DNA from 4 places in the Paenibacillus oryziterrae genome. Region 2 is predicted to be linked to each of the others. Evidence: riboswitches for the same ligand, from Rfam matches in the RefSeq annotation. Region 2 holds a riboswitch; each other region holds the start of a gene.
What was found. A riboswitch is a leader RNA that binds a small molecule or an ion and turns the genes downstream of it on or off. The one in region 2 is predicted to bind cyclic di-AMP.
Positions count from the first base shown of each region.

Region 1: another riboswitch for cyclic di-AMP. It lies ahead of ACAN55_RS15495 (NfeD family membrane protein); the one in region 2 lies ahead of ACAN55_RS01515 (APC family permease).
Region 3: another riboswitch for cyclic di-AMP. It lies ahead of ACAN55_RS02870 (hypothetical protein); the one in region 2 lies ahead of ACAN55_RS01515 (APC family permease).
Region 4: another riboswitch for cyclic di-AMP. It lies ahead of ACAN55_RS21095 (C40 family peptidase); the one in region 2 lies ahead of ACAN55_RS01515 (APC family permease).

Region 1 is NZ_JBGJZO010000014.1:43,758-51,727, reverse strand. It holds gene ACAN55_RS15520 (hypothetical protein) at 1-165, shown strand, start outside; gene ACAN55_RS15515 (hypothetical protein) at 305-817, shown strand; gene ACAN55_RS15510 (peptidoglycan-binding domain-containing protein) at 834-1,166, opposite strand; partial or broken gene ACAN55_RS15505 (cell wall hydrolase) at 1,196-1,531, shown strand; gene ACAN55_RS15500 (flotillin family protein) at 1,697-3,118, opposite strand; gene ACAN55_RS15495 (NfeD family membrane protein) at 3,140-3,679, opposite strand; cyclic di-AMP (ydaO/yuaA leader) riboswitch at 3,852-4,040, opposite strand; gene ACAN55_RS15490 (GNAT family N-acetyltransferase) at 4,225-4,491, opposite strand; gene ACAN55_RS15485 (NusG domain II-containing protein) at 4,597-4,998, opposite strand; partial or broken gene ACAN55_RS15480 (iron chelate uptake ABC transporter family permease subunit) at 5,085-5,237, opposite strand; gene ACAN55_RS15475 (SDR family oxidoreductase) at 5,302-6,009, opposite strand; gene ACAN55_RS15470 (NAD(P)H-dependent oxidoreductase) at 6,033-6,563, opposite strand; gene ACAN55_RS15465 (hypothetical protein) at 6,666-6,890, opposite strand; gene ACAN55_RS15460 (glycosyltransferase family 2 protein) at 7,079-7,970, opposite strand, start outside.
Region 2 is NZ_JBGJZO010000001.1:309,744-316,394, reverse strand. It holds gene ACAN55_RS01540 (ZIP family metal transporter) at 1-736, opposite strand, end outside; gene ymzB (protein YmzB) at 1,007-1,345, shown strand; gene murB (UDP-N-acetylmuramate dehydrogenase) at 1,397-2,314, opposite strand; gene ACAN55_RS01525 ((2Fe-2S)-binding protein) at 2,416-3,240, opposite strand; partial or broken gene fecE (Fe(3+) dicitrate ABC transporter ATP-binding protein FecE) at 3,245-3,349, opposite strand; gene ACAN55_RS01515 (APC family permease) at 3,603-5,420, opposite strand; cyclic di-AMP (ydaO/yuaA leader) riboswitch at 5,546-5,703, opposite strand; gene ACAN55_RS01510 (disulfide oxidoreductase) at 5,906-6,364, opposite strand; gene ACAN55_RS01505 (DsbA family protein) at 6,361-6,651, opposite strand, start outside.
Region 3 is NZ_JBGJZO010000002.1:101,981-109,950, reverse strand. It holds gene ACAN55_RS02885 (hypothetical protein) at 1-314, opposite strand, end outside; gene ACAN55_RS02880 (hypothetical protein) at 375-1,802, opposite strand; gene ACAN55_RS02875 (hypothetical protein) at 2,062-2,250, shown strand; gene ACAN55_RS02870 (hypothetical protein) at 2,337-2,804, opposite strand; cyclic di-AMP (ydaO/yuaA leader) riboswitch at 2,936-3,099, opposite strand; gene ACAN55_RS02865 (SDR family NAD(P)-dependent oxidoreductase) at 3,360-4,082, shown strand; gene ACAN55_RS02860 (ThuA domain-containing protein) at 4,132-4,764, shown strand; gene ACAN55_RS02855 (spore germination protein) at 4,928-6,685, shown strand; gene ACAN55_RS02850 (GerAB/ArcD/ProY family transporter) at 6,747-7,805, shown strand; gene ACAN55_RS02845 (Ger(x)C family spore germination protein) at 7,802-7,970, shown strand, end outside.
Region 4 is NZ_JBGJZO010000028.1:13,909-21,878, forward strand. It holds gene ACAN55_RS21050 (ATP-binding protein) at 1-477, shown strand, start outside; gene rluF (23S rRNA pseudouridine(2604) synthase RluF) at 514-1,215, shown strand; gene motB (flagellar motor protein MotB) at 1,336-2,151, opposite strand; gene motA (flagellar motor stator protein MotA) at 2,135-2,935, opposite strand; gene ACAN55_RS21070 (hypothetical protein) at 3,143-3,436, shown strand; gene ACAN55_RS21075 (4a-hydroxytetrahydrobiopterin dehydratase) at 3,664-3,951, shown strand; gene ACAN55_RS21080 (c-type cytochrome) at 4,109-4,465, opposite strand; gene ACAN55_RS21085 (GNAT family N-acetyltransferase) at 4,593-5,078, opposite strand; gene ACAN55_RS21090 (C40 family peptidase) at 5,330-5,824, opposite strand; cyclic di-AMP (ydaO/yuaA leader) riboswitch at 5,831-5,975, opposite strand; gene ACAN55_RS21095 (C40 family peptidase) at 6,328-6,756, opposite strand; cyclic di-AMP (ydaO/yuaA leader) riboswitch at 6,813-6,950, opposite strand; gene ACAN55_RS21100 (hypothetical protein) at 7,174-7,970, opposite strand, start outside.

The sequences.
Region 1 (7,970 bases), on a different contig from region 2:
GATGCTAAAGATATCCTTATAAATGGTGTACATGGTCAATTTAAGAGTATTCCCGAACAAGGTTATATTGCATATAGTTGGTTTAAGGGTGGATTAAGTCATTTCATAATTGCTAAAAATACTTCTAACGAAAAAATTATTGAGTTTATTGAGTCAGTAAAATAATTTTTCGTATCAGGCTCATTCTATTCGGGCCTGATACATTCCGAACAAAAATAAGTGTATTTCAATTATAAATAAATCATATCTTAATTTATGTTTAATGTTATTCGTAAAACATTAAATTAACAAAAAGGAGGAAAACATGAGGAAATTCTTAATGTTAATTTTTATATTCGTAGTGATACTAAGCCTTGCTGGTTGCACATCTAAAGAAAACGGATTAAAACAAGCAACTAAAGAAATCGAAAATAGTGGTGGAGTTATTCCTAACGTAAAAGGCTTTGAAGTTAAAGAGATTGATATCTTGTCCGATCCGTTAGTACAGGATCGTGAATCCTTTATTTATTTATTTACAGATAAAAAAGGAGAACTTAATAAAGCTAAGAACAACAGTAGTGACATTAGAATATTATATGGACCTTATAAAGGAACGGATATTTTCAAGATTACTCAAAGTAAAATGGATATAATCACAGATAATATAAATGAAAAAGTGATAAACGGCATGGAAATGCAGTATAAAACGGTAAATAATCGAGTCATTATTTTCACCAAAACCAATGGAAACTCCTATACCTATGAAGCTAAGATCACCGAAAGATACAGTGAAGACAAACATTTTGATTTGTTTTATGAAGCAATAACTAATCGATAATCGTTCTTCCTTCTAATTAGTAAGTGTTGTCCTTTCCGCCCGCCCCCATATCCAATTCGTAGATGTTCAGAGAATATTTCTTTAGTGCGTTCCAGGTGGTTTTTCCTGGAAGTCCATCGACTGGAATTCCGTATTCCTTTTGCAACTTAAATACGGCTGTCTTGGTCTGTGTACCATGCTGTCCATCTAATGGCTGAGTGAAGAAATCTAAAGTTTTGAGCCGGTGCTGAAGATACCATAAGTCCCGTGAGATTCTCCCCGGTTCGAACACAGATGAAGCACTTGCTGACGGACTTAGGGCAAAGCTTGCAACGATGAGTAACAATAGCATTAGGGTGAGAGATTTCACTTTATTCCCCCTCCTTTATGTTAGCAATTATGATTGCCAAGGTTATATACAGTGAAGCCCGGGGCGAACCCTATTCGAGGCAGGTAGCTGTCGGCGCGGTGGTAATGAACCGGATCCAATCGAGCCTTTTTCCGGACAATATCCGGGATGTCGTCTTTCAGCCCGGCGCTTTTACAGCTATAGCGGATGGCCAGTATTGGCTTGTTCCGAACCGTACCGCTGATCTCGCGGCTCTCGATGCCGTTCGCGGATGGGACCCGACGCATAATTCGCTCTACTATTTTAATCCGAGCACTGCTACCAGCAAGTGGATCTGGTCACGTCCACAGAATCTTTCCATAGGCAATCATATTTTCACCGACTAAGGACCATACGGTGACTTATCGGCATTAATCTGAAATCAAAAGACAGCACCGAGATTCATGGGACTGAACCCATAATGCCCGGTGCTGTCTTTTTGTGTGTAACGCAGCGGTAAGTTGCCAAAATGTTCCGAAGCAGGCTCCAGGTACCGCCGCAAGTTGCATGACTTACAGTTCTTTATTTTTGCCAAACAGCCCGCTGATCGCTTCTGACACATTCATTCCGGTAAGGGTTTGGGTTAATTCCGGTATTTGAGTCATCATCTTGGCAATATCACCGGTAATTTTGTTCACCCCGGCCGATGCGCCGTCCTGGGAGATCACCGTGATTTTATCTACATTAGCCAGTGGAGAAGCGATTTTCTCAGCCAGTTCAGGTAGAATCTTCAGAAATTCAACTGTAAGCGCAGCTTGCGTGAACTGTTTGTAAGCTTCCGCTTTCTTCTCAAGCGCGCCTGCTTCCGCCGCCCCTGCCAATTGAACAATCTCCGCGTTGGCCTTTCCTTTTGCAAGCTCCGCTTCTGCTGTCGCCAGTCCGCGTTTAGTGGTTGTGGCGGCCTCAGCCTCCGCTTCAAGGATTTGCCGTTGTTTGGCTGCTTCCGCTCTCATAATCGTCGCCTGATTCTCCGCCTGCGCCGGTTTGATAACCGTTGCTTCCAGCTCCTTCTGTCTGAGCTCTACTTCAATCTCGCGGACGGTCCGGTTCGCCTCCGCCTCCATCTGCGTAATTTTGACCTGCTCGGTGACCAGCGACTGCTTGATTTTGTTCTGTTGCAGCTCGTATGCCAGATCCGCCTGCGCCTTCTTCACTTCCGTCTCCAGCTTAAAGTCCGCCTGCTTGATGTTCAGCTCCTTCTCAAACAGCGACTCCTTCGCCCGGGCAGCGGTTTCCGCTTCAATGGTAGCCTGGTGAGAATTAGCTTTGGCTATCGAGGATTCCTTCTCTGCCTCAGCCTGCTTGATTTGAATGTCGCGCTCCGCCTCCGCTTTGGCTATGCTGGCATCACGGCGGATACGCTCAATTTCTGGAACACCCATGTTATCGATGTATCCTTTGTCGTCCGTAATTTTCTTAATGGTGAAGCTGACGACCTCAAGTCCCATTTTATCGAGGTCTTCCGAGCACGTCTCCCGCATTTTACTGTTGATCTCGTCGGGCGTCTTCAGAATGGATTCCACCGTCAACTGTCCGATCAAACCGCGCAAATGCCCTTCCACGGAATGCAGAATAATCGTTTCGCGGTCTTCTTCAGGCCGGTCGATAAACTGCTCACTGGCGGTAAGAATGGCCGTTGGTTCACTTTTTATCTTGATCTGTGCCACAGCTTCCAGGTTCAGCTTAATACCTTGCTTAGAGAACATGGCCTGAGCGGGAATGACATCGAAGCTCATGAGCATCATGGAGATGGTCTTGTTGTTCTGAAAGCCGGGAATGACGAAAGTCCCGCCCCCCTGCACCACTCTTTTCCCGCCGAGACCATACACAATCATCGCCTGATTGGGCGGAACTTTTTTGTAGGCATTCACAATCGTAAATAACGCAAGCAGGATAACAGCAACAATCGCCCCGGTTAAATAAATAATGACCATTCAGTTCGACTCTCCCTTGTTTCACTCATATTCCGTTTCCCGCTCGAAGAGGGTTACGGCTGCAATTCCCTTATCTACCTTCAAAATAATAACTCTGTCTCCCTTGGAGAGCCGCTGGCCGGTTTCCGCCCGTACCCCAATGGAGCGCATCGTGCCTTGTAGCACGTACTTCATTTCTCCGACTGCTCCATCTGCTGCCGGGATACTGATATACCCAAGCTGCCCAGCCGGATCATAATCCAATTCTTTCATACTATCATCATACCGGGGCATCACCTTGGCCAGCACATAATACATCAGGCAGCCCAGTACAATAGCGATGAAGGTACAAATCAGCAGAACCCAAAGTCCGTTCCATTCACTGAACCGGGTCAGCACATAACCGGCGCCGCCCCAAGCCATAACAAAAACCATCAAGGGAAGAATAGGTACAAAAGTCGTCCCTCCCGCGTCTCCCGCGCTTCCTCCCATATGGATATGCCCAAACCCGTGCCCGTGAACACCGCTGGTCAGGAGCAGCAACAAGCCTACCCAGAAGCAGACAATAAACGCTGTAACAATAAGAAGCCCTCCCGCTATAAACTAATATTTTAGACTCCCAAAACTAACATTTGCCCATTGTTAAATGACGTTTTCTTTGCAGTGTGCACAGTCTTTCATTCAAATGTCCACAGCAAAAAGACCACAGAAGCGGCAGGGCTCTCCGTGGTCGGCTAATCGATCATGGCGGCTCATCCTCTCTCTTCAACGCTTACGGGGTTAGCTGACGGATTCGGGCAGCGAGATTGCCCTACCTTGTCGGGACGGTTTGTCGGCCCGCGCAAAGATTCACCCCAGTGTGATTTCCAGCATCCAGTCTTCGACGCTATCATTCACGTTTGGTTCCCCCGTTCCCACTGTCGGAATTCAGCAATTTGAGAACAGTTATATAACATTCGGTTGCTGATTTGAATCATACGCCTGCGGCCATTCAATGTAAAACATATCCAATGGCAAAAGAAGCTAAAGAATGCCGATCCTGCAGGAATGAAGGCGCATTCTTTGGCTCCGTTCTTAACCGGTCGATTATTTGCTTTGATTTGCTGCGTTTTTCTCCACATAGGAGCTTACAAGTATTTAATCATTGCTTTCTGTCCGCTTTCTTCTGCAATCACTGTGAAACCCATGCTTTCATACAAAGCATTTGCCGCGACGTTATTCGAAAATACATTCAGAACCATTTTGTTCAATCCCTCTTTTTGAATTAATCCCCCCATATATTGAATCATTTTCTTGCCATACCCCGCTCTGCGGTGATTCTCGTAAACCATGATGTCATAGATAAATGCTACATCCATATCCAATATCGTCCAGAACCCAAACTCGGTAATCAATGATAAATGGTCCAGAAGGAGCCCAAAGGGAATATTTTTATATAAAAAAAAAGCTGACCTCAGGATCGCCCCCGAAAGTCAGCCTATGTTCTCATCTCTATGATCCTAAATAACAGCGTCGAGTTCATCCTCGCCCTGAGAGCCTTCAGGGTTAATCACCTCAACCAGCACCCGGTTGGGGATACATATAATCTGCTGATGCGGCTTCGTTTTGAAACCCATCTGCATCGATATTTTCCTCGGACAATCCGCAGAGACCATTTGAATCCCGTAATCAAATACCTTTAGCGTATTATGCCCGTATTTGGTCTGGATGTCGATTACTTGCTCTTTCTTGGTCAAATTCACGGTCTTGTACGGTCTGCCATCCACCGTGATTTGAGCAGCCAGCTGTCCTTGAACATACGTATCGTTGCGAGTATCCAGCCACTCCACCCCATAGATAACGCCTGCGACAAGCAGTACAACCCCAATGATAATGAAATCTCCGAATTTTATTTTAAACAAAGTGTTAACCCTCTCGCTGAATAGTTATAAGTCAACCCTACCACAAAAGTATGGAGAAAGTATAGAGAACGGATAGTATCCGATGTTTACACCTTACTAACCAGAGAGCGATACATAAGGAAAAGGTAATATGGCACACCCATCAGCATAATAATGAGGCCAGACGGAATTCCATACGGTGCCACTATGGTTCTTCCGATGGTATCGGCAATGCGTAACATAAAAAAAGTCCTGATGGACCAAGGGTTTCTTGATCACCAGGACTCTTATGTTAATGATTGTCTACTCCTTTGGGGAGTTAACTTACCACGGAAGCGTATTATCCATATAAAAGAAACCGCCTGTTGGTCCGTCCGCAGCCAGAGTGGCATAACGAACTGCCGTCTTCGCACCTTCTTCAGGCGATAATTCAGCTTTATCTCCCCCCATGCGGGTCTTCACCAAACCTGGGTGCACGGTATTGATCTTCAATTGGGTTCCCTCGTATTTCTTAGCCCAATACACAGTCAGCATATTGAGAGCCGCCTTGGACGCGGCATAGGCAGGAGTAGCGAGCCGCTGTGCCAACTCATTGGTCAACAGAAACTGGATCGACCCCAAAGCGCTGCTCTGATTGACGATTCTACCCGCATTACTTTTCAGAAGCAGGGGAAGCAGCGCTTCGGTAATGTGATAAGGGGCGAATGTATTGACCTCAAAAGTGGTTTCAAAGGCACCTTCGGCTTGAGATGGCTCCGCCCAGATCCCTGCGTTGTTGACCAAAATATCTAACCGGCCGTACTGATCCTCGATCCACTTAGTGAGCGCGGCAATGTGCGCGCTATTCGTCACTTCCAGCTCTACACCAATGGCTTCTATGCCTTGGACTTTCAGATGGCCGGCAGCTTCTTCAGCGTCAGCCTTCGTTCGTGCCGACACTAATACCGTAATTCCTTGCTGCCCTAACTGTTTGGCGACTTCAAATCCGATCCCTTTGCTTGCTCCTGTTACTAATGCTACTTTGTTGTTCATCTTAAATTCCTCCTGGTTTTGGTTTAAATGACTGTAACCGTCTCGAAATGTTCCAGATAAGCGGCCCCACTTGCAGCTATCTCTTCATCTGTTACTTGGTTGGCATTGTGAAGCGTAAAAGGCGGTAGATACAGCGCGCTGACATGATTGGCAAGCGCCTCAATGGGTTTAGTGATATCCTGGATGGTGAACAAGTTATAACCGCCAGGCTGATAAGAAGCCGCCGTACCTGCGGTTGAAAGGGCGATACCGATTTCTTTGCCCTTTAAATGCTCTCCGCCAGGTCCAAAAGCCCAGCCATATTCCAGCACCTCGTCGAACCATTGCTTGAGGAGCGGTGGCGTACTGTACCAGTACAGAGGATATTGAAAAATAATCCGGTCATGCCCGTCCAGCAGCGCCTGCTCCTTGGCGATATTGATGTTCTTGTCCGGATAGGCTCCGCTAAGCACATGTACGGTGATATCCTTTTGTTGCTTCAGCATTTCCGCCCAGGCTTTGTTGATCCGTGAACGGTTCAATTCGGGATGCCCTATAATGATCAAGGTTTTCATTAACGATCTCTCCTCACATTAGTTATCGCCCTTCCATTTCACTCCCTTGTATCGAGAACGATCGTTCTAGTTTAATCAAAAAAAATAGTTTCTTGCAGCCTTTTATTTTTTTAGTAATAGAACCGATAACCGTGCGGTCTGCTGCAGACTACCGAGTCCATTGACGGCGCGGTTGACGCTCATTTTAGCTATCACACCATTAGGCTCAATCATTGCAAGATATTGAAGCCCGCTTTGATAGACATGCTGTACATAATATTCTGTCATCCATACTTGATCTGACTCTTTGATCGCTGAACCTTGACGGGTATCCATCAGCCCCTTCATCTTTTTTGAGAAAGATCATTCTATAATTATCATCGTTCATGCCTTTTTTCCGTGCTTATAGGGATATTCTAGCATAATGAGAACGATCGGTAAAGAATTGTTTTTACTGATCGTTCTCGTTTTTTTGAGAATGTTATCAGATTTAGCTCACATTTCCGGACAGCAAATCTAGAAACTATGCCGCATTCTCATAGTTCAGATATATTTGTGGCAACAGACTTGAAGACCTCAATGATTCTTTCCTGAGAAGGCTGCCTGTAATAGAGCAAATCAAACGACCGCGGAACCAGCTGAATCAACAGGTCCAAGTCAGAATCTGAGAAATCAATAACCAAGACGTTATGGGATTTAAGCGCATTGGTAATTCTTAATAACAAGTCTTCCGTATCGTTTCCATCGGTAACGACAACTAACTTATACAAAGTGTTTAAGTTATTATAGATTCCTTTAACAGCTCTTACGGCAAGCTCGAATCGGATAAACGCATCCTTCCAAGGCTTCCTCCGTTCAGGGTCAAACCAGTCTGCAAGAATGCCCTGTAATTCAACTTCCAGACTGGGATGTTTTTTCTTGAATAATTCGAGGTTTATAAACCAGCCCAGATATTTTTTCGCATCGTAAATGCTTGGGTGGTACTGATGCAGCACAATACATTTTGTGTTTACGACGAATTTGGCTCCCTGCTGATATAGACGATACCCCAGTTCACAATCTTCGAGTCCCCACTCTATAAAGTCTTCGTCAAATCCCCCAACTTCGAAATATATTTTTTTGCTTAGTGAAAAGTTGCAGCTATAGAGCAAAGCCCAAATATTTTCGATATTCCCCGCATTTTCCGAGAACCTTTCGAATATAGGCAGTCTCGGATCTCTCCTCTCCAGGATCAATGAGGACCGATCAATTTCTTCACCATTGCTTAATTGAATCGGGCTGTCTACAGACAGAAAATCCCTTAGACCTACAACGACTAACGTCTCACTGCATAATTGATGAACTTTCAAATGTTGATAGATGAAATCTTGTTCAACCACCTGATCTCCGTCCAAAAATAAAAGAAGGTCCCCGCTAGCCTCTGAAGCT
Region 2 (6,651 bases):
ACAGCCGGTCCAGAATGAGAGAACAGAGTAATCCAAATGCTGCCACAAGGCCAGTCACCGGCCCTCCTTCCTCATAAGCTTCAGGCATCATGCTCGAGCATACCATGGCAATAATCCCTCCTCCTGCAAAAGAGGCAATCATAGCTGTTACATCATTCGAGGCATGCTCCATAAAGATATATCCGCCAAAGGAAGCCAAAATAGATATAAAAAGCACCGATAACCATAACAACAACGTCTTCCCTGCGGAGAATCCCCCGGCTTTCAATCCGGCTGTACTTGATAACCCTTCCGGTATGTTGCTGATGAATATCGCAATCACCAGCAGCAGGCTGACGCCTCCCCCCATTTTCAGGCTTCCGCCGATCATAATGGATTCAGGTATAGCGTCAATCATGGTGCCGGCAAAAATAGCAAGGCCGCTGCTCACAGCTGCTCCGCCGCCTGCAACCCCTGCTGATCGTTTCCGGTCTGCTCCTCCTTTACGGGAGATATACCAGTCAAATAACGTAAATGCAGCCGCTCCTGAAACAAATCCGATGATTATCGGACTCAGGCCACCATCGGCTACGGAATCACCAAGCAGCTCGTACGTTGCAGCTCCAATCAATACACCTGTACCAAAAGCCATGATGAGTCCAATGAATTTCTTCGGGATACGAAGGAATAAAGCCATCAACGCCCCGATCAATACCGCAGAGCCCGAAACTCCGCCCCACATCGCCGCAGTCCACACTCCAAACACCCTCTTTGTTTTTAATCAGTCCGAATCCATAAGATTAGATTACACCCAATCCAATAAAAACAAACCTAGATACCCATAACGTAATTTCCTATCTGCAATTCTGTTTAGAGTTCAGTCTTAAAACGCATATCAGAATACTTTTCATCGATTTAATATTTAATCCAATTAACAATATATCCTCTATAACTATGTCCCGGATGGATTCATTTCCCGGATATAGGGTAACTTAAAATTTATAACAACAATAAGGATGGGATTTCCATGGAACAGAATGTAGAAAAGCTTTCTCAATGGTTAAATACACATATCGGTCATACACTTATTATCGAGAAAAAAGAATTGTCTGATCTGGATATTGTCCAATTCAGCCTTGAGGCAGTCGATTACCGGGACGCTGAAAATGTCATTGATGATTATTTGGACAGCGCTGTTATCCTTAAAGGGCATGGAAGTACTCAGAATAAGGATGGAGATCTTGTTCCTCTGCCACAACCTACTTATGAAATAGCTGTCAGTGGACTCCATGTTGATGCTAACCATGAGGGGAGTATTCAAGTAGATACGGAACGGGCAAAATATGTCCTTTCTGACCAGGAATAATACAAAAATTGGCTGGAGGTTTGCCCTCCAGCCAATTTCTACTTTAAAGATCTATTCTTCTTCACCGATGATTTTCACTTCGGTTTCAAGCTCAATACCGAATTTCTCTTTTACTGTAGCACGGACATGATGGATCAGTCCGATATAGTCTGTAGCTGTGGCATGATCTGCATTTACAATAAAACCGGCATGTTTCGTGGAGACCTCTGCCCCGCCGATTCGTGTTCCCTGAAGTCCGCTATCCTGAATAAGCTGTCCGGCGAATCGTCCGGGAGGGCGCTTGAATACACTTCCGCAGGAAGGGAATTCAAGGGGCTGCTTAGATTCCCGCAGTTCCGTAAGCTGGTCCATCGTTACTTTAATTTCTTCATGTACTCCTGAAGTTAACAAGAAGCGAGCTTCCAGAACGATATAGTTCCCGCTGGCAAATATACTCGTTCTATATCCCCATTGCAGCCCTTCACCTTCAAGGGTAAGCATCTGACCCTCCTGCGATAACACAAGTGCGCTATGAAGCACATGACTAATATCTCCGCCATACGCGCCCGCATTCATATAGAGTGCCCCTCCAACTGTGCCGGGAATCCCACAGGCGAATTCAAGACCTGCCAGTGAGTTCTCGAGAGCAAATCTCGAGGCATCAATGATTTTGGCTCCGCACTGAGCGTGAAGCATCTGTCCATCCTGGATTTCCATACCGGATAATCCATACGTTTGGAGGACAATCCCGCGTACACCACCATCTCTGATAATCACATTGGAACCATTGCCAAGAACGGTCAGTGGTACATCGTGTTCGTGTGCATATATAACAATATTCTGAAATTCTTCATAAGTGGCCGGAACTGTCAGGATATCCGCCTGTCCGCCCATTTGGGTAAATACATGACTTTTTAAGGACTCCCGGCTTTTTACGACTCCGTCAGGAACAAGTCCTTGTAAATCCTCCATTACTTTGCTGATGTCCATATTAAAGGCTCCTTAAGCGGTATTGTTGCATTCCCCACTTTAACAACGAACAGGCTCCCTTGTCAATGACGGGAGCTTGCTGGCTGGAGAAAATCCAGAATCTACTTTGATATGCTGTTATCTGCCACTTTACCTCTATCTTCCTTACGAAGTTCCGCCCGTTCCTCTTCCTTGAGCCTTGGGCAGGTGTAACAGTAGCTTCCGCCTTCTGTCCGGTAGTATAAGCAGCAGCGGTTACGCATTTGAGTTGTCCGTTGGGGATCGGCAAGATCCTCAATGATGCGGATTTTAACATGAAAGGGATTGTTGGATAATCCGAACGCCTCGGGAGGCAGTTTGGTTTTTAGAGCTGTATAATCGTCACTCAACTGCTTCACATGGCTGTCACCGGTTCTCCCCGATGTGAACAGTTCCAGATAATAATTGAATTTGGTCGGTAGCTGGCCCCAAACCTTACTTAAACTCAAACCGCTGGCTTCGGATACGCATTGCAGGAGTGGTGAAGCTGTATTTTTATAAAAGTCTGTAAGGATCTGCAGCAGCCACTCTTCACGTTTAAATGGCTCATTAGGTGCAGGATTTAACTCCCCTTTCTGCAATGAAAATGCGACTCTACAATAGCCTGCGGCTGGAATCAAATGAATGTGCAGATTGTTCAGACTCAGATCCGGCGCGGCATCGAACACGGAAAGTGAATATTGCAGTGCCAGCGCCGCACTGGTGAACCAGCCTGCGAAATAAGCGCCAACAGCAGTATCGTCCAGTGCTTTTATTAGTGGAGCGTATTCATAAATAAATCTGCGCATATGCTCAGGATCCAGTAATTCCACAGCCACATAGGAATATACTGCTCCCTCAGGTGCGGTGAAATGAAGATCAAATTTGGTAGTTAATTCTGAATTAATGAGGCTTTCAATGTTCTGCACTCGCTCATAAACCGGCGGCTTTATGAGGGGCAAGCTCATATGGCAGACACAAGGGTACACCCGTACGGGGATCAGGCATGATATCGGCTTCAATGCCAAATACCTCACGTCCGGATAAGAACAATATCATAATCATGAGTCCTATTACCGCAGAACTTATCCTTGTTGTTCTCGTTCTCTTTACTGAGAACATTTAGTTCCCCTCCAGTATGTACGTGTGTATCACGACTAGCAATTTGATGTTCTGTAGACTTGACCCCTTGAATGATGTGATTATCATTCTCCACGTCAACAAAAAAATAAAAAAGCAGTCGCCCCTCAATTAAGGAACAACCGCTTTCTATATTATGAACTCTATTAAATTATTTATTCAGATGGAAAGGTACTGTTGCAACAACGATATCCTTCTGATTCATTAAATAGGAGCGAATGAGCAAGCTGGTCTGATTGTGCAGAATGGCCTGCCACCAATGCTTCGTAATAAATTGCGGAATCAGGATCGTGATATGATCCGTGGAAGCTGTCTTCCACTCTACCGTATCAATGAACTTGACCAGCGGACGCATGATGCTGCGGTAACGGGACCGAAGCACAATCAGACGTACTCCCGGATTCCATTCTTCCCATTTCTGTTCCAGCTTGTGAATCTCTTCTTCATCAAAGCCAATATAAACTGCGACCACATTCTCCGTTAAAGACTTGGCATAACTCAGAGAATGAAGTACTGCCCGGGTTACTCCGGATACAGGAACAACCACTGTACTGCCTTTAATGCAAGGCTTATCTGTATCGAGTTGAATACGAAGCTCATCTGCTGTATTCATATAATGGCGGTGAATACGGAAGAATACGAACATTACCAGTGGCAAGAAGATAAACGCCATCCATACGCTAGTGAATTTAGTGATGATGAAGATCATCGTGATTGTAAGAGTTGTAAGCATACCTACAGTATTTACTGCGAATTTGCTCTGCCAGCCCTTTGGTTTTTGCTTATACCAGCGAACCATCATTCCAAGCTGTGACAACGTAAACGGAATGAACACCCCTACCGCATACAAGGGAATCAGCCCTTCTGTATTCCCGTGAAACGCAGCTACCAATACAGCGGACATAACACCTAAGAAGATAATACCGTTTGAGAAGCCCAAACGGTCACCGCGGACCATGAAAGCATGTGGCATATATTTGTCTTTAGCAAGCATGCAGGCCAGCAGCGGAAATGCAGAATATGCAGTGTTCGCAGCCAGGAACAAGATAACTGCTGTAATTCCTTGAATAAAGAAATACAAGGCACCGCGACCGAATGTGGATTCGGTGATTTGTGATATAACAGTTGCTTTTTCATCCGGAACGATTCCGTACCAGTAAGCTAGCAGCGTAATTCCTGTGAACATACTTCCCAGAATAATACCCATGAGTGCCAAAGTTTTAGCAGCATTCTTCTCCGCAGGAGCCTTAAAGTTCGGAATGGCATTCGATACCGCTTCAACACCCGTTAGTGCAGAACAACCTGAGCTAAAGGCCTTCAGCAGCAGGAACAAGCTAACATTGGATACTACTGACCCCATTTCAGGTACAGCGGCATGAGTTCCACCTGTAATATATTTAAATACACCGGTAAAGATCAGAACAAAGATTGAAACTACAAACAGATAGACCGGAATCGCTATGAACGAAGCAGACTCCGTCACACCGCGCAGATTAAGGATAGTTAGAATTAAGATTACAGTAGTCGCAATTAGTACAGTATGACTATGCAGACTTGGAAAAGCCGAAGTGATCGCATCCGTACCTGCAGAGGCACTAACCGCTACAGTCAGGATATAATCTACCAGTAAGGAACCGCCGGCGAGTAGACCTGTGGGAATGCCCAGATTCTTTTTGGCAACGATATACGCGCCTCCGCCTTGTGGATAAGCAAAGATCGTCTGCCGGTAGGACAAGATCAGAATTGCCAACAGAGCCAAGACAGCAAGTGCGATCGGCAACGAGTACCATATGGCCGTAAATCCAGCTGCCACGAGTACTATTAATATTTGCTCCGTTCCGTATGCAACAGATGATAATGCATCTGATGACAGAACCGCGAGTGCTTTTACCTTGGTTAACTTTTCATGATCAAGTTCGTTGGATTTCATCGGACGACCGATTAAAAAACGTTTTACTTTGCTTACCATTTTAGAAACAGTTCCTCTCTTTGGTGAGTTGAATCGGATTCCCGCGCGCCATTTTCAATAGTGGATTTTCATAATTGCAGGCACAAAAAAAGCATACGGATATGATCCGCATGCTTAAAGCATGATCATTATCCCACGGTTGCTTACGAGGTTAGCTGGCGGATTCGGGCAGTGGTAGCCCTACGGACCAGGATTTCTCCTAGTGCCGATTCACCCCTTTTGACCACGGTGGTCAAGGTTGGTTCCCCCGTTTTTCCTTTGGAAAATTCAGCGCATATTCAACTTCTCACAAGGTCTAATATTAGTCTACAAAGCAATTTCAGTAAAGCTGTGAAACAAATGAAAAAAGAATGAAAAAGGAACCAATTCCCGCAAATTATGCAACGGGCAGGTTCCTTTCTTTCATTCTCTCCTATTATCCCCATGGAACGTGTTTTTTTGGAATTTCTTCGGATATCCGTAACAGATTTTATATGAATTAATAGTTACATTTCTTCTGTATCTTCCGTGTTCTCAGTAACTCCCTGATCACGTCCTAACCATAACACCGTAGCCATTAATACAAAGGCAATAAGGGCCAACAAAGGAATGGTAATGAAGCCGAAAAAATTCAGATAATCCTTGTTGCAGGGAACACCGATGGTGCAAGGCAGAATCTTGCTCATTGCGGGTATCTTCTGCTCGGCATAATGATAAATCGATATCGAACCACCGATTACACTAAGCGGCAGAACATAAGGAATGATCTTTTTATCATTTCGATAGGTTGCAATGCCGAGCAGAATTAGCTGCGGGTACATAAAGATGCGCTGATACCAGCATAATCTGCAGGGCTCGTAGTGCAGCACCTCGCTCAAATAAAGGCTGCCGGCTACAGCGATCAAACATACGAACCAGGCCAAATAGAGACAGTTCCGGCGGCAAAAGGAGATGAAGGTACTCATTGGCTGGCCGCTTCTTTAGCAGCAGTATCAATCTGTTGAGTGATGGCCTGATAATTAAATGGCTCGGCAATTTTCACTCCATTCACGAACACTGACGGAGTTGTCGTCACACCACTATCACTCGCGAGTTGATTGTCACGCTGTAGCTCATCAGCATAGGTCTTATTCTCTATGTCCTTCGCCAGAACATCAGTATCGACCGTAAGTCCCAGCTCTTTCGCCAGGTTCACCAGATAATCCTTTGCGGCCCACTCCTCGTCTTCTTTACCTTGACGTGCGTACATGGC
Region 3 (7,970 bases), on a different contig from region 2:
TCAATCCGGTAGTTGATTTGAAGGAAATCTGCGGTATCCGTTTTTTTATCGAAGATATGTTCAAATCCGGATTGAGCTAAATAAAAATGCTGATCCACGACAGAAATTGAATGTATATGTCCATCTAGCTCCTTTAGATTTGTCATAATAAAATCGTTCGATCTGTCTAATGCAGCATCCTTACTTAAATAATTTAAATTTAAAAGCAGGGTTGTTAATTTGGTTGGATTCTCAGTAGTGATTAGGGAGTAAGCAATATAGAAACAGGATGCGGCAACCATAGCTGAGGTTACAATAACAGACTTTATTTTCATAGTCTTTGGGCTCCTATTAATGAGAGAAAGCCCTCTAAGAGGGCTTTCTCTCAAACGGTATTAGAACTGATATGAGATTGATTTCTTCAAATCTCTCGAACCAATTAAAGAGTTATAAACACCAAATCCATTTCTTGTGTATACAGGGAACTTAGCCTGGAAGCCCATGGTTCTTGTTTGAGAGGATGTTCTGTATTCCAACTTCTGTTTGATCGTAAAGTATTGGTTTGGAGTACCCATACGCCGATCTTCCAGATATGCTCCGAATGCCTTATTTGAATCACCGCTCGATGGGCTGATCGTAATTTCGTTACCATTTAGCGTACCGCCGCTACTATTAAGAAGTAGATCGGGTAATTCCCAAAGCACGTTGACCCAGTTCGGTTTTTTTCTTACTAATTGTTTAATCAGACCTTTCGGTGAGCCCAACACATCGGATGTTGCGCTTGCTGTAAGCTGAACTACACCTACCGTGTCACCCCAAGGGTTGGAGGATGTTCCGGACCCGTTAAAGGAGAAAGTTAGGAAAATTGGATTATCTGATTTTCCTAATGTTAAAGGAGCCCATGTAGGGTCGTCATAAGCATCATAATTTGAATCGGTGTATTCACTAACGATTTTAAGCGTGCCATAAAATTCGGTTGGAGCAGGATGATTAATGTAGTAGTCCCACTGAAGAACTTCATCGATGTACATTCCCGGCTGATTACCAGTGTATTCGTTTACATAATAGTAATCGGTGTCTTTATAACCGACTACTTGATAATACGAAAGGGAACTTGTAGTGGCTAGGCTCTTCATATCACTGGAAATAGGAGCGAACACGTTTCTGAACCAGTAGTCGGAGGAGTTAACCGCATTTGCATCAAGTTGTTCCTTTTCGGCGCCGGTTTTATCATTCGCACTAAAAAATTGACGTTTTTCAGGCTTAAGGATGTCACTTTTTAATTTGGTTTGCGCCTCGAAGTGCTTTACTTCATCAAGGAGCACATTCTTATTATTCTCACCAAGTTCACTTGCATCAATATCAAAGAATGAGATTTCACGAGTGTTCTTATGTTGCAGATAAATGGATATTATTGAACGCCCTTCCAAGCCTTTGGTGAAAGTAATGCCTTCCTCCACGTTCGCATCAATCGCTACATGAAGAACATCAAATTCTCCTGAAACAGTATCAATAATTACGACAGAGCGATTATCCTTTTTTATTCGGGTATTTGTTAATCTGCCTTCCAGTGTTAACGGAAGTTCTTTACCGTTATATGTAACTGATCCGGTAATAGAAATTTTGTGGTTGTTAAGCTTGAAGTCTGAAACATGAAGCTGGGATTTCGTTGTAGGCCCTCCGTATTCAGTTGCTGGCATATTTAGATAAGTCTCGCCAGTAAAGGAGAATAAATCTTTGTTGGTATCTGCAAAAGCACCCGTTGGAAATATTGCTGCAGTTAAAGCCGTAATTGTTGCTAGTTTCAGGAGTTTTTTCAGCATTTAATAGAAACTTCCCTTCCGTTTTATGATATTTATGGAAGTGGCCACTACCAATGCTACAATAATACATGAAGTGGATATTTTTGTATATGATGTAAAAATAATTACTTATTTGTTTGTGGGATCTGGAGAATGGTAAAAGATAGAGTGTGAAATGAGGAGATAAATATCGTTTTGATATTACTTTAAATTTTTTGGCATAACGCTCTAGTTGAGATACAATAGTCCTAAACGATGTTTAGAAGGGATTTATACATTAATGAACAAGAAATATCAGACACCTGCGCTGCTTGCCGTATCTTTTCTGCTGATTCTGCTCAGCACGCTGGTTCATTCGGAGAAATCAGTTGTCCTCGGCGCTGTACAGACCATCATGCTCGGCGCTGGGCTTACCGGTTGCTGCATAGCGGTCTGGAAGTTCATGAAGAGCAGCTCAGGCAAACGCTAAACCGCCTGGCAATGTAATGAAGGAGGCTCATACCGTTAAGGAGGAGCCCCGTCCGAACTGCTCATATTGAGGTGACGTAGATGGGATTATGCTGTGTTCATGCAGGCAGGCTTGGAGGAATCTTTCAGTCCGGCCATCTGCTCCCGCAGCCCTCTTAGCCGTGACTTCAGCTCGGGAACACTTATCTCAAGGATCAGACTGATTTCTGGCATAGGTAGCCGGAGACCGTACCATAGTGCTTTTATTGCCTGATCCTCTTGAAGCTTTCCTTCCCGGGAGGAGCCGGATATAAGATGGGATTTCTGTTCGGCACACAGGCGGATACAACTTTGGAATGCAGCAGTAAAAAATACAGTCTGATCGGTTATAGGCTTACGGCTGTTCAACTCGTAAAGTTCTTTGAAGGTTGCGATGGTTATATGCTCCGCTTGGGCCGTATGTTCAAGTAGCAGAGTGCTTAGGCTGTAGATCCTGCTCGAGAGCTGGCTCACGTAATCCTGAAATTTGCTCGAAACAGGACAGATGGCAGGCAGAGGGTCTTGCATGAAATTCACGATCCTTTCCGGATATCTTGATATGATATACAGACAGCACAAAAACCGCTGGACAGAGGAGGCCTCTGCCAGCGGTTTTGTTCATGTTCAGGCTGAAATACAACCTGACACCAATCGCCGGGCGGATCAAGGGTCTCTCTCCTTACGCTTACGAGGTTAGCTGTCGGATTCGGGCGGTGAGAGTCGCCCTACCTACTTAGAGACGATGGAAGTCTCTTTCGGATTCACCCCAGTCGGCCGGTGGCCGGATGGTTCCCCCGTTTCCCGCTAGGCGGGAATTCAGCGTGTGTGCTGCTGTGTTAATCTTCATACGAATAATACTCCTGAATACCCTTTTTTGTAAAAAGCGGAAAGAATGACTTTCAGACGCAGGAACACCAATTCAGGCGGCGGCCGGTATAAGGGAGAGTACGCTCGTTAATTTTTGCGTAATGTTAGCGTTTTCTCTCGTGTTTTGAATAAGCGTTGAAAAAACAAATGACCCATGCTAAGGTGAGGGAGATGTAAGTAAACGCATACATTTCATTTCGCAGGGTTAAGGAGTGTTCCATGGATATGAACAAAGTCGCTTGTGTTACCGGTGCCGATAGAGGCCTCGGCCTGTATCTTGTGCAGTGGCTGCTGGAGAACAAATACGCCGTATTTGCCGGACAGTACATGCCGGATGCTGAATTTTTGCAAAGACTTCAAGAGGAGTACCCCGGGCAGTTGACGCTGGTTCCGCTGGATATCGGCAGCAAGGATAGTGTTAGGCAGGCTGCGCGGATGATTGCCGCCGCGACCCGGCATGTAGACATAATTATTAATAATGCCGGAATTATCAAAAAGGTTGACGATGCCACCATGCTCGTTGACATGGACGATGAGGCTATGGCTGAGATTTACAATGTGAATACGCTGGGTTCACTTCGGGTGAGCAATGCGCTGATGGGGCTTTTGCTGCAGGGAGACAGTAAGCTGATCGTCAATATTTCTTCGGAAGCTGGCAGTATCTCCCGTAATAAACGGACCAATATGTATGGGTACTGTATGTCTAAGGCGGCTCTTAATATGCAATCCTCCCTGCTGCATAACCATCTTAAGGAGCTTGGCGGTCAGGTTATGGTATTCCATCCGGGGTGGATGCAGACCTATATGAGCGGCCAAAAAAATGAAGAAGCACACACACCGCCTGAAGAATCGGCGAACAAAATCATGGCCCTTGTGCAGGATTACCGGAAGTACGCCGGAGAAGAGCCTGCTTATATCGATATCGACGGAAATGCTTGGCCTTGGTAGGAATATACTGCGCTAGAGTCATATAAATGCTGGAAAGGTGTTGAAACCCATGAAATTAAAGGCGCTTGCCCTGGGGACCTACTCGGAGGTTAAGTATCACCATTTTGCCGGAGTGGATCGTGAACTGGAGACTATTTTTAATGGCGATCTGGAGCTAACCTGCTCAGAGGATTTGAATAGGCTGAAAGACGATTCGCTCGCTGAAAATAAGCTTGTTATATCCTACACCGATTTTACGGATCATCTCCTTACACAGGAGCAGGTAGCAGGATTACTCTCGTATGTAGCAGCTGGCGGCGGACTGCTGGTTATACATAACGGTATCTCGATGCAGCGGAATCAGGAGCTGGGAACGCTGCTCGGAGCATATTTCACCCATCATCCGGAATATACGGCCCTGTCCATTTCCATCAAGGAGCCGGAGCATCCGATCATGCAGGGGGTAGAGGATTTTGTCATCGATGAGGAGCCGTATTATTTTGAGAGTCAGCCGCGGTTCCAAACAACGGTCCTTGCGGAATACCCGCATGAAGGGGAAATGAGGCAAGCCGCATGGTGCCATGAGTTTGGATTGGGGCGTGTAGTTTATCTGATGCCGGGTCATCACTTGCCTTCGTTCTCAGCAGAACCGTTCCGCCGGATGATCCATAGAGGCGGGCTGTGGGCAGCCGGATTGCTGTAGTGATCCAGAGTAAGAAATAGGGCGGATCTGACTCTTTCGCATGAATAGGACAGCCAGAAACTTCTGGTTGTTCTATTTTTTTGTATGAAGGAATACTGGTGCCAGTGCATGAATTATCCAGCTTCGGTCAAAATAGGGTTACGGAGAAGAGGGGGCGTTAATTTTGTGGAACATGTTCAAAGAATTCATTCCCAGCTGGAGCGAGCTGCTTACGGCTTTCGTGATCTTCTGCGTACCTTTTTCAATAACGCTGTTAACCGCCTGGATCCGGACCAAAGAGGGACAGACAAGCGGAAGGGGAAGCAGGGCTGAAGGGGCAATAGGGGGAGGGGTTCCGCGTGGAGACAACGCTGGTGCACAGGGGCAACCTATCCATGCTTCCTCGCAGAAGTCCGGCAGCAGTAAGGAGACAAGTTCTGCCTCAGATCAGAGTAACAGCCCGCTCGTGTATACCGGAGACTTTGAGAACAATCTACTACTATTTAAAGAGCTTAGTGCGGATATGTCCGATGTCAACATGAGGGAACTGCGGATCGGAAGCCTGAATCTTAGAGCTGTGCTGATGTTTGTCGACGGACTTACAGACAAGATGGGAATAGACCAAAATGTGATTAGGCCTTTAATGAACGCGGTACGTCCTTTCGACAGCTTTGAGCATGTGCCTGAGGGGGAAGAATTAAAGGACATTATTGCCCATCAAATCGTTCTGTCCGCAGAAATAGAATGCACAGGAGATCCTCGGATGTCGCTGCAAAAGGTATTATTCGGCTCTGTTGTCTTGCTGGTGGAGGGAGTGCCTGAGGCAATCGTGCTGGGAACATCCAAGGGGAAAACAAGAGGGGTGGAGGAGCCGGTATCCGAAGCGCTTCTGCGCGGGCCACGAATCGGATTCAACGAGACATTAAGTGACAATACAGCAATGCTTAGAAGGCTGGGACAGCAAACGGAGCTTGCTATGATCTCTTTTACTGTCGGCAGAAGGGTTCAGAAGGAACTGGTGATGACCTATATCAGGGACATTGCCAGCGAAGAGCTTGTGGAAGAGATCAAACGCAGAATCCGGACGGTGGATATAGACGATGTTCTGGAGTCGGGATATCTGGAGCAACTGATCGAAGATAACTATCTCAGCTTCTTCCAGCAGGTTCAGAATACTGAACGTCCTGATCGAGTGATGGCAGCGCTGCTGGAAGGGCGTGTGGCTCTGCTCCTCGACGGCAGTCCCTTTGCGCTGATTGTACCGGTTACCTTCGGGATGTTGCTGCAATCTCCGGAGGATTATTATGACCGCTGGCTTGTCGGTTCGCTGATTCGCATACTTCGTTTTATGGCAGCGATCATTGCACTGTTTGCACCTGCCCTGTATATTTCATTCCTTTCTTTTCATCCCGGGATGATTCCTACCAAGCTGGCATTCTCGATTGTCGGAAGCCGCCAGGGCGTGCCCTTTCCATCGCTGGTAGAGGCGCTGATTCTGGAGGTAGCGATAGAAATACTGCGGGAGTCGGGCTTGCGCCTTCCGAAACCGATTGGTCCCGCGATGGGGATTGTTGGTGGCCTAATTATCGGTCAGGCTGCGGTTGAAGCGGGAATTGTCAGCCCGATTCTGGTCATCGTCGTTGCGGTTACGGCGATTTCTTCCTTCGCGATCCCTTCCTACAGTGCCGGGATCACGCTCCGCATGCTGCGGTTTATTGCGATGTTCTTCGCTGGGGTATTCGGACTATACGGAGTTGTGCTCTTCTTTCTTCTGCTAAGCAGCCATTTGCTGAAACTAAAGAGCTTCGGTGTGCCTTATCTGAGCCTGTCTGTGCCGTACCGGATGAGCGATTGGAAGGATTTCATCATCCGAATGCCTTATCAGCTCCTGAAAGGCCGGCCGACATTGTTAAAACCGAAAGACCCGATCAGGAAAGGGTGACCACGCAAACGGAAGGAGGTTAGGAGAATTGGGCTCAAAGGTGAAGGACCGGATTACGACGATGCAGGCAACCATAATGATGGTAAATTATGTGCTTGCGGCAGGAGTCCTTACACTTCCCCGGACGACTGTTGAAGTTTCCAAGACACCGGATGTATGGATATCCGTAATCCTGGGCGGTGTGATATCCATGCTGGCAGGCATTATCATTGTGAAGCTCAGCCAGCGGTTTCCAGGTCAGACGCTTTATCAATACATCCGCAGGATTGTTGGCAAACCGCTTGGGTTCGTAATTGGCGTATTGATTGCCGGATACTTTCTGTGCATTGCCGGTTTTGAAATACGTTCTGTACAGGAGGTAACCTCTTACTTTCTGCTGGATGGAACACCGCATTGGGCGATAGCTTCTATATTCTTGTGGGTGGCGCTTTATTTATGTATGGGAGGGATCAATGCCATAGCGGGGATGTGCAGGCTCATCGTTCCGATTACATGGACAATTTTTCTCGGAGGCGGTCTGCTGAGCCTGGAGGTATTCGAACTTGATAATCTGCGGCCTGTGCTTGGAGAAGGGCTAAGTCCGGTGTGGAAAGCCATTAAACCAACCGCCCTGACATATACGGCAGGGGATGCCATGATATTTCTGGTTGCCTTTATGGATAAGCCGAAGAAGGCGGTGAAGGTAATTACTATTGGTACAAGTATTGTCATGTTATTCTATATCATAGCTGTCGTTATGACGATTGGCGCATTTTCCATCGATGGTGTGGTTACTAGGACATGGCCATATATAGATCTGATCCGCAGTTTTGAAGTGAGATATTTTATGTTCGAGCGTTTTGAGTCGATGATGCTGGCGATTTGGATCATGCAGATCTTTTGTACATTTTGCATTGCCTTTTATGGTGCCTCTTTGGGGATATCGCAACTCCTGAATAAAAAATTAGCGCACTGCTTCTTTGTCTTGCTGCCGATCGTCTATATCGTTTCTGAGCTTCCTCCAGATCTTAATGGTTTATTTGCATTGGGGTCAGGTCTGGGCAATTGGGCAATATTGCTCTTCGGTCTTCTGCCGCTGCCTCTTCTCATTATCGCCTGCTTTAGGAGGGCCGGGACATGAAACGCCGAGTTGTCTGGCTGGTATTGCTTGCCCAGTGTATCCTGCTGACGGGGTGCTGGAGCAGCAAGCCCATTGAGGATTTAAACATGGAGGTGGGCATTGCGCTGGATGCCGCCGTGGGGGACGAAGATGATGCAAGCGGTCAGGAAGGCGAGCAGGTGAAGA
Region 4 (7,970 bases), on a different contig from region 2:
GCCAAACCTCAGGCGGTACATTTTCAACAGAGGGACGTCCGTTTTATTCTAAATGATGTCATCTCCCTGCTGGACAGTCAGGCGCATCTGTGCGGAATCCAGTTTGAGAGCCATTTCTCTGATGAAGAGGCAACGGTGCATTGTGAGGAGAATCAACTTAAGCAGGTATTTATCAATATCGTTAAGAATGCAATTGAAGCGATGCCCGCCGGAGGAACAATTGCCTTGGAGCAGCACCTGAAAGACAACAAGGTGGTTATCATGATCTCGGATGAAGGAGAAGGTATTTCTGAAGAAATGCTGCCTAAACTGGGAGAGCCGTTCTTCACTAATAAAGAGACGGGTACGGGGCTTGGACTTATGGTTAGCCAACGGATCATACAAGCTCATAAAGGGAGCTTAGAGATTGAAAGCACGGTTGGCATAGGTACTCAGGTTACCATCAAACTACCCTCAGCGGAAGGCACAACAACCTGAGAAAGCATTTAACAAGAACGGAGTGAAACATATAACGTGAGAATTAATAAATTCATCAGCGAGACAGGGTACTGTTCACGCCGTGAAGCGGATAAGCTGGTGGAGTCCGGCAGAGTAACCATTAATGGGGAACGTGCAGTACTTGGAAGCCAGGCTGAAGCTGGTGACGATGTAAGAATTGACGGTAACCCTTTAGAGACAGGAAGCAGAACAGTTTATATCGCGCTCAACAAGCCAACAGGCATCACTTCAACAACAGAGGAACACATCCAGGGGAATATTGTCGACTTTGTCGGTCATAACGAGCGTATTTTTCCTATTGGACGCTTAGATAAAGATTCGGAAGGACTTATTCTACTGACCAATGACGGGGATATTGTTAATAAAATATTGCGGGCTGAGGGCCGGCATGAGAAGGAATATGTAGTCACAGTGGATCGTCCAGTTACCCCCTCTTTTATTACGGGGATGTCTACGGGTGTTAAAATCATGGGAGAGAAAACACTGCCATGTGAAGTGACACGTATTTCGGAACGGGTATTCCGGATTATCCTGACCGAGGGCAAAAACCGGCAGATTCGCCGGATGTGTAGCGCTTTTGGCTATGAAGTACGGAAGCTGCAGCGGATTCGGATCATGAATATCCGGCTTGGAGCACTACGGACGGGCGAATGGCGCGATCTGACACAGGAAGAAAAAAAGGAGCTTGGCAGTATGCTTAATTACGAGCTTCAGTAAGTACTACCAGCCTGCTATGCCAGGAGGTTAACTCCAGCTTGCTCGGATGGGGAAATACTAAAAGAGCTGTCCAGGGGGTCTATAGACACCCCTGGACAGCTCTTTATTTATGCTTGTTGTTTATTTGGAGGAAGCAGCAACGGCAGTGCCATCTGTGGCTTCTTGATATTTGCGAAGAATCGATACTTCAACCCGTCTATTCTTAGCTCGTCCAACAGGAGTGCCGTTATCCGCAATTGGGTGATATTCCCCGTAGCCGATAGGACTGAACTTCTCCGGATTAAGTTTGGGATTAAGCAGCAGTATCTTCATGAACTGCAGTGCCCGGTCAACACTGAGATCCCAGTTGGAGGAATAGCTGCTGTTTGAGATTGGAATATTATCGGTATGCCCTTGTACGAGTACCTCGTAGTCAGGGAATTGCTGCAGCATAGTCGATATGGACTTAGCTAATTGACGGGAATCATCCTTGACCGTTGCCATACCTGAAGAAAAGAGGGCATTATCGCTGATCGTAATCATCAATTGAGATTGATTTAGCTTCGTACTCAGCAGATCGGTGAGTCCGTTGTTCTTGATGTATTGATCGAACTGCTTCTTTAGTTTCTCCAGATCTTCTTGCTCCTGCTTACGGAGCTTCGCAATTTCCGCCTGGCCATTGTTCTCGGCGACCACACTATCCATCTTATCATGTTTTCCTTGATCCAAATTGCTGTCTCTTGGCGTTGCGGAGCTCTCATCCAATATGCCGGTTCCACCATTCAGCGCTGAGCTGAATGCCTGACTCATTTCTTCAAACTTCTTGGCATCCGTTGCGCTCATGGCGTAGAGTACCAGGAAGAGGGCGACCAGCAATGTCATCAAGTCAGAATAAGGAAGCAGCCAGGACTCGTCGGCGTGTTCCTCATGCTCTTCATGTCTAGTCTTTTTGCTCACCGGAACCGCCCTCCTTCTCGTTCATCTTGGCCCGTTCGGAAGGGGTCAGGAATACGGAAAGTTTCTGGTTAATGGCTATCGTGGATACCCCGGATTGAATGGACAGCAGTCCTTCAACCATCATCAGGCGGACTTCAATTTCACGTTTGGATAACCGCTTCAGCTTGTTCGCCATCGGATGCCATAATACATAACCGGTAAAAATACCAAGCAGGGTGGCGATGAACGCTGCGCCGATCGCATGTGCCAGCTTCTCCATCTCACTCATATCTGCCAGAGCCGCGATCAACCCGATAACAGCACCCAATACCCCGAGAGTTGGTGCATACATACCAGCTTGTGTAAAGATAAGCGCTCCCGCTTTATGGCGCTCTTCAGTCGCATGAATATCTTCCATTAGTACATCGCTCACAAATTCCTGATCATTTCCGTCGATAATCATCCGCATACCATTACGGAGGAATGCATCTTCAATCTCATCCACCTTGGATTCCAAAGCCAGCAGACCTTCACGCCGGGTAACGGATGCCCATTCCATAAACATGCTGATCAGTTCGGTCTTTTTAATCATTTTCGGAGCAATAAACATAATTTTGATTAACTTAGGGAATTTCATCATTTCTTGAAACGGAAAAGCCATGAAGAGTGATGCAGCCGTACCCACGATAATAATGACGTAAGCTGCCGGTGTCAGTAGGGAATGAATAGGAGCTCCTTTGAGCACCATCCCCACACCAACCGCAATTACGCTGAGAATTAAACCAATAATTGTTGAAATTTCCATTTATGCACCTCGTCCATGAGTTTTAAGAAGTGATCCGGCGATGCCGCTTTATCATCCTTGAACGGCGGCGGGACACCTGCCCGGTAACAACTAATGTATATTCTTATTTATTTATCGACAGGATTCCCTTTTTTGTGAAGTCATTTTTTCGGCTATAATGAATAAGTAAGTTATTTATCCATTAGTGAAGAAAACGGAGTGATAGTCGTGGGTGTAAAGCATGGTAGAGATTATGCAGATATTTTGCGTGAATTGACGGAAGCGGTGGGCCGCATTTCCGACGGGTATTTATTTTTTGAAATGGAGCCGGAGGAGTGGCTTGAGCTGCCCCTGGACTCTAAGCTTGAGGTATGGGAGGCGCTTGCAGAAGACTTATTCTTTGCACTGGGTGAGGAGCCTGTGATCCAGGTGGGAAGCGGTGCGGTCATTTATGACAAGGAGTCACACCGGATCAACGTTCTGGCAGGGGAAGAAGATTTAGCCTCTGTAGCTTTAGTGTAAGGCAGATTGTGCTTTTCTGGTAATTTGCCCGCAGTCTGCGGGACATGGTAAAATCGACTTAACCTAAGGTCATGATTGCCGGGAATTATGAATACATTTAACTGAAAATGCCATGATTCCGGCGCATCCCTTGGACTAAGAAGCTAAGGGATGTTTTGTTTAAAATACAGGCAAGTCATAGGAAGCAGGAAGCTCGCTGCGGCCTTTTACAAGGGAGGAGACAACAAGTGGTATTAACCGAACAAGAACTGCGTGAGCAGGTAGGCAAGCTGGAAGGCTGGAAGCTGGAGGAGGATACCATTGTTCGTAAATACATGTTTAATGAATTTATGAAGGGAATCGCTTTTGTGGACGAAGTAGCAGCCATCTCCGAGGCATTCAATCATCATCCTGCCATAGCTATTGACTATAAGAATGTAACTCTGCGCCTTACAACGGCCAGTGAGAAGGGCATCACCGCACTGGATATCCGGGAAGCCCATGAATTTAACGAAGCCTTTGACAAGGTGAGATGATAGCTGTAAATGTTGTATGCGCATAACACCATGGGATATCTGATCATAAAAAATACGCCTGTGCGGAAGGAGCCTAAGCTTTCGTCCGTACAGGCGTATTTAGGTTTGGATATACAATAAATAAAGGCCGATCTAGCGGGACTTGACGAAAAAGGGTTTACTTTTTCTCCGATAGCCACATGGCGACGTTGGCGATTTCTTCCGGCGCAAGCTTTTCTTTAAAGGAAGGCATTTGGCCCCGGCCTTTGGTAACTATGCTGTAGATCTGCTCGGCATCATGCGAACTGCCTTCATTCTGAAGACTCGGACCGACGCCTCCCTGGAGCTGATCACCATGGCAGGTGATGCAATTTAACTTTACAGTGGCTTCTGCTTGTGTTGCGTCCAGTTGAACTACCGGCATGGTGGGGTTATTCTGCTCCGCAACCTGTTCTTTGCCTGGAAGAGTGAACATTAGTACTACCGCAAAGGCGCAGGCGGCGAAAAACAAACCGCTCATGATCCATTTTTGCATCCCCATTCGTCCCTTCTATGTAAGCTGCTTCCTCCATTATAACGGAAGGTGAAGTGGTATCATAGCATTTGTGGCAAAAAAACGAACAGATATTGTGAAAAAGTTCAAATTCCATTTCGTCAAAGTGTTATTTATCATAGACCATGCAGTAGAAGGGCTTCATTCCGGTCGGAGTTCTGCGCTCATAGGTATCAGTAATCGTAAATCCGCTTTTGCGGTAAGTCCGGATAGCTCTCTGGTTCCAGGTCAGTACCTCAAGATCAATCTCGTACTTCGGATAACGGATGCGTGCTCCGATGACGATTGCATCCATAAATGATTTGCCCAGGCCGTGACCGCATAACTCAGGCTCCATGCCTATTCCCAAACGAATGACCCCTTCCATAGGGAAGTACTGGGCGAAGCCGCAGAGCTCGTTCTGCTCATTCACTACAGAGACATATTGTTCTTCGCGGATTGTAGGATCGCCAAATTCAACACCGAGTGCTTGCATCTGATCCCAAGGCAGCCAGTCATAAATGTTATAGGGGGGCTTATAAACCCACTTGCTTATAGCTTCGGCGTGATTGATTTCCATGGGTACGACACGAAAGGTTACCGGGGAACTGATCATAAGGTCAGAGACCTCCTTTAATGGTAACTATCTATACTTAATTATATACAAAAAGGTCTGGAATCGACTCAAAAACTTTATAGGAGAACAAAACCAGATAAATACCTAAAATATTTTAAGGAAATACGTTTTAACGGTAGATATGGAGTTTGGTAAATGGTGAGAGGGGTAAAAAATAGGTAAGGACAAAATAAATAAGCCCCCTCCCAGGTTTCGGCAAAAACCGTGGAAGAAGGCTTATTTGAAATTAATTATTGCACATCATCGTTGTCTTCGGAATCAGTAGCGACTTTAGCATATGCGGTCTTGCTCATGATTCGTTTGGCGCCAACGTAGCGGTTGACGTAGTAGCTGTCGCTCAGTGAACTGATGGTTACACCACGCGAGGATGAAGCATGTGCGAATTTACCGTCGCCGACATAAATGCCGACATGGGATACGCCTCTACCGGATGTATTGAAGAAGAGCAAATCTCCTTCTTTAAGCTCACTCCGGGATACTGCGGTGCCCATTTGGTATTGGGAGCCTGATTGATGCGGCAGATCAATACCAATCTTGTCAAATACGTACATGGTAAAGCCGGAGCAATCAAATCCGTTTGTGGTTACGCCGCCGGAAACGTATTTAGTTCCGATAGCTTTATCAATTACGGAATCCATCTTGGAATCGGCGAAAGCGCTTCCTGCTCCAATTGCGGTAAGAAGTACTGAGAAACTGAGTACAGCTGCAGCCAACTTCTTCTTCAAAATACGTAAACCCCTTCCAGATGCCTACGAGGTTAGCTTAAGGGTTCGGTTGAAGGTCCCCTATGACCCCTCTGCGAATAGGAGGTCAATTCACCCAAAGTGGTTCCCCCGTTTTCCTTGTTTGATTAAGGAAACTCGGCACTTACTGTTAAATCAAGATTTCCAAGAAACATGACAAAACGTTCGTAAAGGACAAGACAATAATTACAAAAATGTTACTATAAACTCACTGCGATTATTGTAACAAACAGAGCAGCAATTGGCAATCACTTATAACATAGTATTGCGAAATTTATGAGTGATTTAAGAGAAAAAGATACCTAAAAACCCTGGATTGTCGCAAAATTGTTGCAATTTATTAATTTTTACATCGGCAGGATGTTTCAAATTTGTTGGAAGCGTGTAAAAGGTAGAATAAGGAAACAAAAAATCCGGAAAATGATTACGGCAATAATCAGTTCCCGGAGGTCAAAAAAGCTCAAATATTAGGTTGCTGTCTAGGTTCAATCATAAGCTACGGACTTATAAGCGGTTGTGCTCATGACTCGTTTAGCGCCAATGTAGCGATTGGCCCAGTATGCCTGACTCAGTGAGCTAATGGTTACACCACGTGAAGAAGAGGATTGGGCGAACTTTCCGTTTCCGACATAAATGCCGACATGGGATACACCATTACCCAATGTGTTAAAGAATAAGAGATCTCCGGAACGCAGATTGCTGCGGGACACGGTGGTCCCTACTTTGAATTGGGCTTTTGAGGTTCTAGGCAGGGTAAGACCTAATCTTTGGAAGACATATTTAGTAAATCCCGAACAGTCAAATCCGGTGGTGCTCATGCCTCCGGTTTTATAGGTCGTTCCGAGGGTTTTGGAAATAACGGTATCCATCTTGGAATCAGCAAATGCGCTGCCGGACCCCAAAGTGAATGCCATCACAATCCCTAAAGCAAGAGTGGTGCATTTCTTTGTAAACTTATGACTTTTCAAAGAAGTATTCCTCCTAATGCCTGCGAGGTTAGCTTAAGGGTTCGGTGGAAGACTCCCTATGATCACTCCGAAACGAGATCAATTCACCCAAAATATGGTTCCCCCACTTCCTGGTGCAAGGAATTTGGCGTTTTGTGCACCGCGTACAACATGATCGTGACAACAACAGTAGAGATTCAATTCGATTTGAACGAAAAGGTTACGAATTTACTGAAAAGATTACAAAATTGTTACCATCGTTACAGGCATCATTGTAACAAAGGATTTACAGTTTTGCAAATGGTTTAACAGATTGTTAAGAAAAAGAGTCTCTGCTCTTATTGTGAGCAAGGACTCTTTAAATATGTGCAATGGGGATGCTGTTTATTTAAGGGAATTTTTGCTATCCCATAGATGATATTGTGCCGACAGCCCCCACATTTTGAAGAAGGTGGATGGCAGTGGGGAGAGTTGCCGGATCAGAATTGCAGGGAGCCCGGGACAGAATACGCTGGTTATGCTACATAGTAGAAGTACCAGAAATCCGCCTGCTCCTAGAAGCAGGGAGATTCCAGAGGCTGGAATGATATGGCGCAGACACAGCAGCAGAGAGGAGAACATTCCTGTTCGTCCGGTGTAGCCAAACTGCATATAAAGCAGGCATAAGCGGATAAAATAAATATAAACGAGCCATGCGGCGGTATAAGGGACTGCCTGTAATAGAAGCTTGTGGTCAAGGTAGGAAGAGAGTAGCAGTTTGTACAGAATGGGAGCCAGCCAATATAGAGGTATTAGGGCAAGAATCCATTCGATTAGACTAAAGATCATTATAGGCAGACCGAACAGCTTCATTCCAGGGAAAAAGAAGAGTCCGCGCTCACCCTTGCTCTCCTGGTGCAGTTCGTGGATCAGTCCTGCCCGGATAAAGGGAGATATAAGCAGTCTTAGAACGGTGATACCAAGCAGCAGCCAAAGCCATTTCTGGACGCCAGGGTCTCCAGCTAGACTGTATTGGCCTTCGATGAAGAATTGCAGTCTGCCTATTCCGCTGCCGCCGGCTTGTTCATTCGGGTATCTCAGTAGAACTGGTACTATGGCATCCCTAATAAAACCATACAGGAAATACCCCCAGAGCAACCGGTATATGAAGAGCAGTATCAGGATGTATATTTGCTCTTTCA